3 regions of the Comamonas sp. 14P8.1.4 genome follow, and region 3 is predicted to be linked to each of the others. Evidence: predicted binding sites of a transcription regulator. Region 3 holds the regulator's gene; each other region holds the start of a gene.
The links. Region 3 encodes FNR, which switches genes on or off when oxygen is low (the NO sensors DNR and NnrR bind a similar motif). Its sites were predicted from a motif close to TTGATNNNNATCAA; they were not measured.

Region 1: AC27VO_RS11490 (bacteriohemerythrin) is a predicted target of FNR. The motif match lies at 2,103-2,116, and genes of this name have one in related genera.
Region 2: ubiM (5-demethoxyubiquinol-8 5-hydroxylase UbiM) is a predicted target of FNR. The motif match lies at 1,950-1,963, and genes of this name have one in related genera.

What each region holds. Positions count from the first base shown of each region.
Region 1 covers NZ_JBYOKN010000006.1:86,691-89,964, reverse strand. The annotation lists gene AC27VO_RS11500 (Bug family tripartite tricarboxylate transporter substrate binding protein) at 1-606, shown strand, start outside; gene AC27VO_RS11495 (hypothetical protein) at 921-1,271, shown strand; gene AC27VO_RS11490 (bacteriohemerythrin) at 1,508-2,014, opposite strand; gene AC27VO_RS11485 (hypothetical protein) at 2,567-2,860, opposite strand; gene AC27VO_RS11480 (SPFH domain-containing protein) at 2,860-3,274, opposite strand, start outside.
Region 2 covers NZ_JBYOKN010000002.1:282,026-285,299, forward strand. The annotation lists gene AC27VO_RS05990 (acetoacetate--CoA ligase) at 1-1,833, opposite strand, end outside; gene ubiM (5-demethoxyubiquinol-8 5-hydroxylase UbiM) at 2,065-3,274, shown strand, end outside.
Region 3 covers NZ_JBYOKN010000004.1:74,557-77,830, forward strand. The annotation lists gene ccoG (cytochrome c oxidase accessory protein CcoG) at 1-147, shown strand, start outside; gene AC27VO_RS09620 (FixH family protein) at 214-501, shown strand; gene AC27VO_RS09625 (hypothetical protein) at 684-935, shown strand; gene fnr (fumarate/nitrate reduction transcriptional regulator Fnr) at 1,059-1,784, opposite strand; gene hemN (oxygen-independent coproporphyrinogen III oxidase) at 1,984-3,274, shown strand, end outside.

The sequences.
Region 1 (3,274 bases), on a different contig from region 3:
CCGCTGGTACTCATCACCAACAAGACCTCGGAATACACCTCGGTCGACAAAATCATCAACAAGGCCAAAGCCCAGCCAGAGAGCATCTTCTACGCCTCCAGCGGCATCGGCTCTCCGGTGCACATTGCCGGGGCCATGTTCTCGAACGCCGCCAAGGTCCGCATGACGCACATTCCGTACCGCGGGGGCGGTCTGGCCAACCAGTCCGTGCTGGCCAATGAAACCCAGCTCTCGTTTGCCACCATGCCTGGCGCCATGCCGCAAATCAAAGCCGACAAGCTGCAAGCATTGGCCGTCACCACCAAGACCCGCTCGCCCCTGCTGCCCAACACGCCAGCACTCAAGGAAATTCCGGGGTTTGAAAACTACGAAATCAACACCTGGAATGCAGTGCTGGCACCCGGAGCTACCCCCGCCGCCGTGGTCAGCAAGCTCAACACCGCCGTGGTGGCCGCACTCAAAAAAGAAAAACTCAACGCCCGCTTCCTGCAAGAAGGTGCGGTGCCCGAAAGCAGCACCCCGGAAACCTTGAGCAAGTTCATCGATGAGCAACTCAAATACTGGCCCGGCGTGGTCAAGGAACTGGGCAGCCAGCTGAGCAAATAAGGCGCAGCGCCCGCGCAGGCTGTTGTATACCCCGCACAAGGCAACCTCTGGGTTGCCTTTTTTCATGCCTGGGTGCAGTGCAGCACGGCAGCGCCCGTGGTGCGACCCAGGCACACTCTGTTGCCAGGCCCCCACATCCCGAGGGCTTGCCGTCACGACGGCTCAGGGTGCGTCGAGCACACCGTTAACCCGCAAAAATCCGACAGGCTGTAGGCTTAAACCGATAACCATACACAGCCTTCGTAGAATTTCGCCGAGCGGTCCCGTGCATCTTCACGGGCACTTCACAGGCCCTGCCTTCAGGAGCAAGCGATATGAAATCTTATGCGCGGTTGTATCCCCAAATGCTGGAACGCTTGCAGCAAGCCCCCGCCTTTGCCTCGCGCGAAGAAGCCGCCCTCGGTCTGCGTGCCGCTTGGCTGGCCGTGCACCAGGAGGTGGGCGCCAGCAAGCGGCTGATCCAGATCCTGCAAAGCGCGCGCATTTGCGCCGAACAAGGCTGGCGCGATATTGACTGCAATGTCTGCTACCTGGACAGCCCGGAAAGCCCCCCAGTGCGCCTGTTTGTGCATGCCAACGGCGGCATTGTGTTGCAGCGCATGGCACCGGATGACAACGAAATCATCTTTGCCAAACCGGGCAAAGTGTGCCTGCCCGCGCTGTGATGCCCGCTGGGGCATATGCACTGCGCGTGCCCTGCACACACATGCACGGCGCAACACAGACCTGCACACGTCCAATGGGCCGCTAGCACTTATCTAGCCAGTGCTGGCAGCTCATTTTTTTATTGTCTGCCATTTGCACTGCCCCCTGCTGGGCTCACTACCACTGCCCGGCCCACGTGCCCGAACGCTGCACACGTCCGGGCACGGGCCAGCAGCCCCCTCCCCACCAGATAACCTCAGGAAAAGATGCGCGCGAAAAATCCTTTGCGCTTGTGGCGCCCTTCCAGCTCACGCAGGATTTGCGCCTTCATCTGCTCCGTCGCATCCTTGCTGCCGCGCCCGCTCATGCGCTGGTAGGCCTTGACGGCATCGACATAGCCACGGTCTTCGTTGCGAATGTGGTTGAACAGCCAGCGCGACAGCAGGCCGTGCAGCTCGTTGGCCACATCCTCCCCCGCCTCAAAGCGCGCCTGCAGCTCACCCACGCGGCGGATGAACAGCTCGTGCACGCGCTTGTGCGGACCGGAGAACATATAGCCTGCCTCCTCGATCATCCCCTCCTCAAAGGCGAAGTGCGACAGCGTGTAGTCCACCGTCTCTTCAATCACCTCGCCCAGACCCTTGCGGTCATGGGACTCACGCACCTCATACAGCCGGTTGATGTAATCCACGATGCGGCGGTGCTGGATGTCGATCTCTTCAATGCCCGTATCCAGGTCGGGAACCCAATGCAAAATGGCCATAACGCGATGTAACTTTCATCAAATATCTGACGGAATTGCTACATCGTAGTTACCCTAGGCCTGCGCCGCTGCCCCATTTCGGTGCCGCGTGATGTGCATCAAGACACTTTGCGTACAAATTACAAGAATTGTCTCAAGATATTGCAAAATTCGCGCAACGGTTCAGATGTTCGCGGAAAACATCGATTTCCGGCATTTCAAGCGCCTGTGTGCGGTGGCATGGCATATTCCGCTGCTGAACACCCGCTTTCGTAGCCCTCACCCACAGGCTTCGCCCAGCGACAGAGGCTGCCAGTGCACCGCCCCACGCCCTCACCGCCATGCCTGCGGCCACGCAAAAACCACCCGCGCTTTTCCCCACGATCGTGGGCTGCCCGCACCTCCGGAGCGCGGCAGAAATCAGAAGAAGTGCGGGCGGAGACATGGCGGCTGGCTGGCCATGCATTCACCACCTAAATAGCCTCTAGCCCTTACAGCACCTGCGTTAGAAGCTCTGCTTTTTAGCACCAAGGTACGAATGGATCGTCGTGCCTTGGCACCACGCAGCGGGGGCTACGGCTTAAAGTCCAAGCCGTTTTGCACCGCTTCACGCATGCGCTGGTCGCGTTCAGACAGGGGGTCGGACTTGGGTTGACGGTCTTGCAGCGGGGCATCGCTGTGTGCAGGCAGCGCGGGCACCTCGGCCCGCTCTATCTGCCCCTTGGGCAAGTACGAAGGCTGGGCCATGGCATACACCAGCCACAGCGCCACCGTCAGCACGGCCAGCCACCATGTGCGCCAGTACCAGGCGGCACCCAGGCCCACCGCCAGCAGCGCCATGGGCAACAGGTTCAGCAGTAACACCATCACTTGCCCAGGCTCACCATGGGTACGGCATCGCCCAGGGTGGTGACGGGCAGCTTGCCATCCCACTTCTCAATCCAGGCACGCTCGTTTTCCAGCTTGCGCAACTGCAGCACGCGCGAATCCACCGACGCCGCCAGCGTGGCTTGCGCCAGGGCTTCGGTCTCGGCCTTTTCCTTTTCAATCGCCCGCTGCAAGCGCGCTTCGCGCAGCTCGCGCTCCAGGCGCGCGGCAGACACCTGCGTCTGCGCCTCTTCCTGCTGAATGGCTTCGCGGCGCTCGGCGGCGGCTTCTTGCGCCTTGGTGATGATGTCCGGGTACTTCAGGTTGGTGATACCCACGTGGCGCACCGCAAACGGCGTGCGCACCTCAATCGCCTTGCCCAGGCGCGCGCCCAGGTCGGCGTTGATTTTCTCG
Region 2 (3,274 bases), on a different contig from region 3:
CAGCGCCGCATCCAGCTGCACCCCATCGCGCAGCACCACAAACATGGGCATGAAGCTCTCGCGCCCCAGGTATTCCAAGTCCACCACCATGCTGTCCAGCACCTCGGGCAAAGCCTCTACGGCGCTGTAGATTTCACTGGTGCCCATGCGCAGGCCATGGCGGTTGATGGTGGCATCGCTGCGCCCATAGATCGTGCAGCCGCCTTGCGGACTGACTTTGAGCCAGTCCCCATGCCGCCACACGCCGCCCATATCGGCAGTGCCATCGCCACCGCCGGGCTGGCGACCGTGGCCTGCCGGGTACATGTCAAAGTAGCTACTCAGATAGCGCTGGTTGCCCGGATCGCCCCAGAAATACAGCGGCATGGACGGAATGGGCTGCACGCACACCAGCTCACCCACGGCGTCCTGCACCGGCGTGCCCTGCTCGCTCCAGGCTTCCACCGCCGCACCCAGCATGCGGCACTGCATCTCACCGGGTTGCTGCACCAGCTCGCGGTTGCCGCCGATGAAGGCACCGCAAAAATCTGTGCCCCCAGACAGGTTGTTCCACCAGATATCCGCCGTCCCCATGCGTGCAAACTGCTCAGTACCCCAGGCCTGCACTTCCGGCGACAAGGGCGAGCCCGTGCTGCCCAGCACCGTGATGTGGGAGAGATCACCACACTGCACCAGATCCACCCCGGCCTTCATGCAACTAGCATAAAAAGCGGCGCCTGCGCCAAAACTGCTGACCTGGTGGCGCGCGGCAAACCGCCACAGCACACCCCAGTCGGGCTTGTCTTTGCTGCCGCCCGGGCTGCCATCAAAAATCATGCAGGTGGTGCCGCCGAGCAGGCCGCCGATCTGCGAATTCCACATCACCCAGCCCGTGGAGCTGTACCAGTGAAAGCGCTCGCCCCAGCTTTCCGGGTCATAGCTGCAGCCCACGTCGTTGTGCAGCGCCTTCATGGCCAGCGCCACAATCACAATGCCGCCGTGGCCGTGCACGATGGGCTTGGGCAGGCCGGTTGTGCCGCTGGAATACACAATCCACAGCGGGTGATCAAACGGCAGCCATTGCGGCGCAAACGCGGCGACAGCCGCATCGTCGCGCGCGACGGCATCGCTCCAGCTGGCACTGTCTGCCACCTGCTGCGTGGCAAACGGTGTACGCAGCACCAGCATGTGCTGCACGCTGGGCAGGCTGGCACGCAGGGCGCTGGCGATCTCGCCACGGTCCATGGACTTGCCTGCGTAATGCACGCCATCCACGGCGATCAGCACCTTGGGCTCAATCTGCTTGAAACGGTCCAGCACGGCCGCCGTGCCCATGTCGGGCGAACACACGCTCCACACGCCCCCCACGCTGGCCACAGCCAGGAAAGCCACGATGGTTTGCGGCACATTGGGCAAATAGGCGGCCACCCGGTCGCCGGGCTGCACCCCCTGGGCCTGCAGGTGCAGAGCCAGCGATGCCACCTGGCGGCGCAACTCAGGCCAGCTCAGTTCGGTCACCTCGCCCCGCTCGTTGTCCGCAATCACGGCGGGCATGCCTGCCGCATGCGCCGCATCCACATGGCGCAGCACCTGCTGGGCGTAATTGACCTGCGCGCCAGGAAACCACTGCGCGCCGGGCATCACGTTGCGACCCAGCGCCGCGCTGTGCGGTGTGGGCGACTGTAGGTCGAAGTAATCCCAGATGCTTTGCCAGAAAGCGTTCAGATCCCCCACCGACCAGCGCCACAGCGCGTCGTAGCTGTCAAATTGCAGGCCACGCTCTTGCGCCAGCCAGTTCTGGTAGCGGCGAATGATGGGTGTGCGGCGGGTATGGGGCGTGGTGGCTTGGGACATGGACACCAGCCTATCGGCACCGCCAGCGCCCGACCATGCCAGCGCCCCGGATTGACAAGCCGAAAGTTATTGACCGTTGGTCGGATCGCGCGAGAAGGCGCACCCACACCGTGCCATTGATGCAGTGCAAGCCACCGGCAGCACAAACCGACGCACAATGCACCATTCGCACTGACACAGATCACCCCGAGTCCGGGCCACAATAGGCCCACTTTCACAGTGATTGCACCCATGTCCATGAACACCGATGTCCTTATCGTGGGCGCAGGTCCTGCCGGCCTGTCGCTCGCCATCTCCTTGGCCCACGCGGGTTTGCAAGCCACGGTTCTGGAACTGCAAAACGAATCCCAACTGGCCAACTCCGCACCGGATGGCCGCGAAATTGCCCTTACCCACCCCAGCGTGCAGACCCTGCAGCGCCTGGGCACCTGGGCGCGCCTGCAAGACCACGAAATTGGCTCCATCCGTGATGCCATCGTGCACGACGGCCCGGTAGGCCAGCGCTCCACGCTGGATATCGTCTCCGAAGGCAGCGGCACCGATTACCTGGGCCGCATCGTGCCCAACCATGCGCTGCGCCGCACCGCCTGGGAAGTGGCCAGCCGCACCGAAGGTGTGACCATCCTCACCGGCGCCCGCGTGACCCAGGTCACCACGGGTGACACCCACGCCGAAGTGCACTACACCCTGGACGACAACGGCGCGCGCGTGGATGCAACGCCCCTGCGTGCGCCCCTGGTGATTGCCGCGGACAGCCGTTTTTCCAACGTGCGCCGCATGCTGGGCGTGGGCACGCAGATGACCGACTTTGGCCGCAGCGTCATCGTTTGCCGCCTGAGCCACACCATCTCGCACGAAGACAAGGCCCACGAGTGCTTTGGCTATGACCGCACCCTGGCCATCCTGCCCGTGCAGCCTGACCCGGAAACCGGCGAGCTGCTGTGCTCCGCCGTGGTCACCACCGATTCGGCCGATGCGCAGCAACTCATGCAGCTGTCGCCCGAAGACTTTGCCAGCCACGTGCAAAACCATTTCCAGAGCCGCCTGGGCGATATGCAGCTCGTGGGTGAACGCCACATTTACCCGCTGGTCGCCACCTATGCCCACCGCTTCAGCGGCGAGCGCTTTGCCCTGCTGGGCGACGCCGCTGTTGGCATGCACCCGGTCACCGCCCACGGCTTCAACCTGGGGCTGTCAGGGGTTGAGCGGCTGACAGCCTGCATCGTGGCCGCGCGCGCCGCCGGTCAGGACTGGGGCCGTGCCAGCGTGCTGGCGCCGTATGCACAAGGCCACCACCGCCATGCCTGGCCCATCTTCCAGGGCACCAATACGGTGGTGAAGCTGTTCACCGATGCGCGCCCCGTACCCCGTTTGGTGCGCCAGGCCATCATCCAGACCTCGCGCCGCATTCCGCCCATCAAGGCGGCCATCGTGGCCCAGC
Region 3 (3,274 bases):
GCAGCGCAGACGCGTGGGGTTGCGGTGCGGGTGCAGATCCCATATGGGTCTGCGCAGGCGGGCTCACACCCGATCGAGTTCGAGATCACGGCGCAAAGCGGCCAGGGTCACGTGCTGGAGAAGTCGGTGTTTATCGTGCCGCGCTAAAAGCGGTGCATGGTGTGTGGAAGGCGTAGCCCTTGCACACCCTGTTTGATTCAAAGAGAGTTTGGTATGTCTCAGATTGCAAAGAAGCTGGAAAAGAAGTCGGGCCCCTGGTGGAAATACGGGCACGTATGGCTGGTGCTGGCAGGCCCTGCGATTGTCGTGGTGGCCGGTGTGACAACGGCCATGATTGCCATGCGCGGTGCAGATCCGGTGGTCGATGAGAACTACTACCAAAAGGGGCTGCATATCAATCAGGAGCTGCGACATGCCGAAAAAAGCCTGGCCCCAGCCGGTGCGGCACGCAACCATGCCACCACGCCGGATGCAGACTTGCCTGATCTTTCACCCAAGTAAAACGGGTGCTTCACTATCAGTAGCTGCTAGCGCTTGGTATGCAATGGCTTGAGGATTGAATCCATTTCAAATCATTGCTTGATAAGCGCTTGCAGCTATTGTTTTTATTGAGTGTTTCTCCCACACACCAGCCAAAGGATCGATGTTCACAATAGGTACAGACTTCATGCGAAGGAGGGTGTATGTGGACACGTCGTTTAATGTGGATTCTGTGGCCTGCCTTCTTGGCGGCCGGTGTGATGGAAATGCTGGTGTTTGCCGCCTTTGATCCGCAAGACATGTTGTGGCTGGGGCAGGGTGTGCAGCTGTCCCGCACGGCCATTTACACCTTGGCATTTTTTGCATTCTGGGCCGTGTTTGCGGCGGCGGGTTATCTGACGGTGCTGCTGTCCATGTCTGCCGCTGAGGTGAATGCACAGCCCTCTGCACTGTGAAGTGAAGCGCCTGGCCGCATAAGTCGCCTGCGCTGGCGCTGCGCCGCTGGTTAGCCTGAACGTTGGCCATAAAAAAACCTCCCTGGCGAAAGCGGGGAGGTTTTTTTTGATGGTGGGTAGCGCTTATTTATTGCATTCGTGCTGGCTGTTGACCAGACGTTGCAGGGCCGCCGTATCCAGAATGCGCACGTGGCGCTGTTTGACTTCCACCATGCCTTCTTCCACAAACTTGGAGAACGTGCGGCTGACGGTCTCCAGCTTCAGGCCCAGGTAGCTGCCGATTTCTTCACGCGTCATGCGCAGCACCAGCTCAGAAGACGAGAAACCGCGGGCATGCAGGCGTTGCACCAGGTTCAAAATGAAGGCAGCCAAGCGCTCTTCGGCGCGCATGCTGCCCAGCAGCAGCATCACGCTGTGCTCACGCACAATTTCGCGGCTCATGACTTTGTGCACATGGCTTTGCAGTGCGGTCACTTCGCGCGAGATTTCTTCCAGACCATCGAAAGGCATCACGCACACTTCCGCGTCTTCCAGTGCGACGGCGTCACAGGTGTGGTGGTCATTGACAATGCCATCCAAACCAATGATTTCGCCGGCCATCTGGAAACCGGTCACTTGATCGCGACCATCTTCTGTGGCGACGCAGGTCTTGAAAAAACCGGTTCGAATGGCGTAGAGCGATGTGAATGCTTCTCCATTGCGAAACAGCGTTGCTCCGCGTTTGACTTTGCGGCGCGTGGCCACAATGTCATCAATGCGCTGCAGCTGCTGCTCATTCAGGCCTACGGGCATGCAGAGTTCGCGCAGATTGCAGTTGGAGCAGGTAACTTTGATGGTTGGAGGAGTCATGTACTCAAAAGCCCGGGGTCTTGGAGAGATCAAAGGCTTGTGCGGTTAAAGATCAGAAAAAAGAAACTATCGAATTGCTCGCAGTTGCTATGAATGATGTAAGTTAAATTGTGACATCGCTTGTACAGCAACCTCTTGATGCACGTCAAGGATGAAGGTGGCCAATTGTTGCAAAGTCCTGTCATCAAGGAAGAACTTCATGACAGTTGTCACCCCCGAGCTCTTGCGTCGCTATGACGTGCCAGGTCCACGCTACACGTCCTACCCCACAGCGGATAGGTTTGTGGAGGCGTTTGGCGATAGTGACTATATCTTGGCCCTCAAGCAGCGCAAAGTGGCCGCTGCGGCCAAGCAGCCGATGTCGCTGTATGTGCACATCCCGTTTTGCGATTCGCTGTGCTACTACTGCGCCTGCAACAAGATCATTACCAAGCACCATGAGCGTGCGGTCACCTATATGCGCTATCTGGAGCGTGAGGTGGATCTGCACCTGCAGCATTGCGGTCGTGGCCAGGCGGTGAGCCAGTTCCACGTCGGTGGTGGGACACCAACCTTTCTGACCGATGATGAATTGCGCGCGCTGTGGGGCATGCTGCGCGAGCGCTTTCAGTTTGACCCTGCGGGGGAGTATTCGATTGAAGTCGACCCACGCACTGTCACGCGAGAGCGACTGGCGGTACTCAAGGAAATCGGCTTTAACCGCCTGAGCTTTGGCGTGCAGGACTTTGATCCCGAGGTGCAAAAAGCCGTGCACCGCGAGCAGCCCGCAGAGCAGGTGTTTGATTTGGTGGCGGCTTCGCGCGAGCTGGGTTTTGAGTCGATCAACGTTGACCTGATCTACGGACTGCCCAAGCAAAATCCGGAATCGTTCGCGCGCACGCTGCAGCAGGTGGCGCAGTTGCGGCCCGATCGCATTGCGCTGTATGCCTATGCACATTTGCCAGAACGCTTCAAGCCTCAGCGGCGCATCTTGCAGGCCGATTTGCCATCCGCGCCCGACAAGGTGGGTATGTTGTCGGCCGCGATTGAGAGCTTTATGGCTGCGGGTTACGTCTATGTGGGCATGGATCACTTTGCCCTGCCGGAGGATGCATTGGCAGTGGCCAAGCGCCAAGGGCGTTTGCACCGCAATTTCCAGGGCTACAGCACGCAACCCGATTGCGACCTGATTGCGCTGGGCGTGTCTGCGATTGGCCGTGTGGCAGCAACGTACAGCCAAAATGCAAAAACGCTGGAAGAGTATTACGACCTGTTGGACCAAGGGCGCTTGCCCGTGGTGCGTGGTTTGGCCTTGTCACGGGACGACACCATTCGCCGCGCGGTGATCATGACCATCATGTGCCAAGGCGAGGTGTTCTATGAGTCCATCAACAGTGCGTGGCTCATCGATTTCAAAAAATATTTTGCAGCAGAAATTGAGGCGCTGGCAGACCAGCAGGACGAAGGTCTGGTGACGATTTCCGATGACTGCATCACGGTCACCCCCAAAG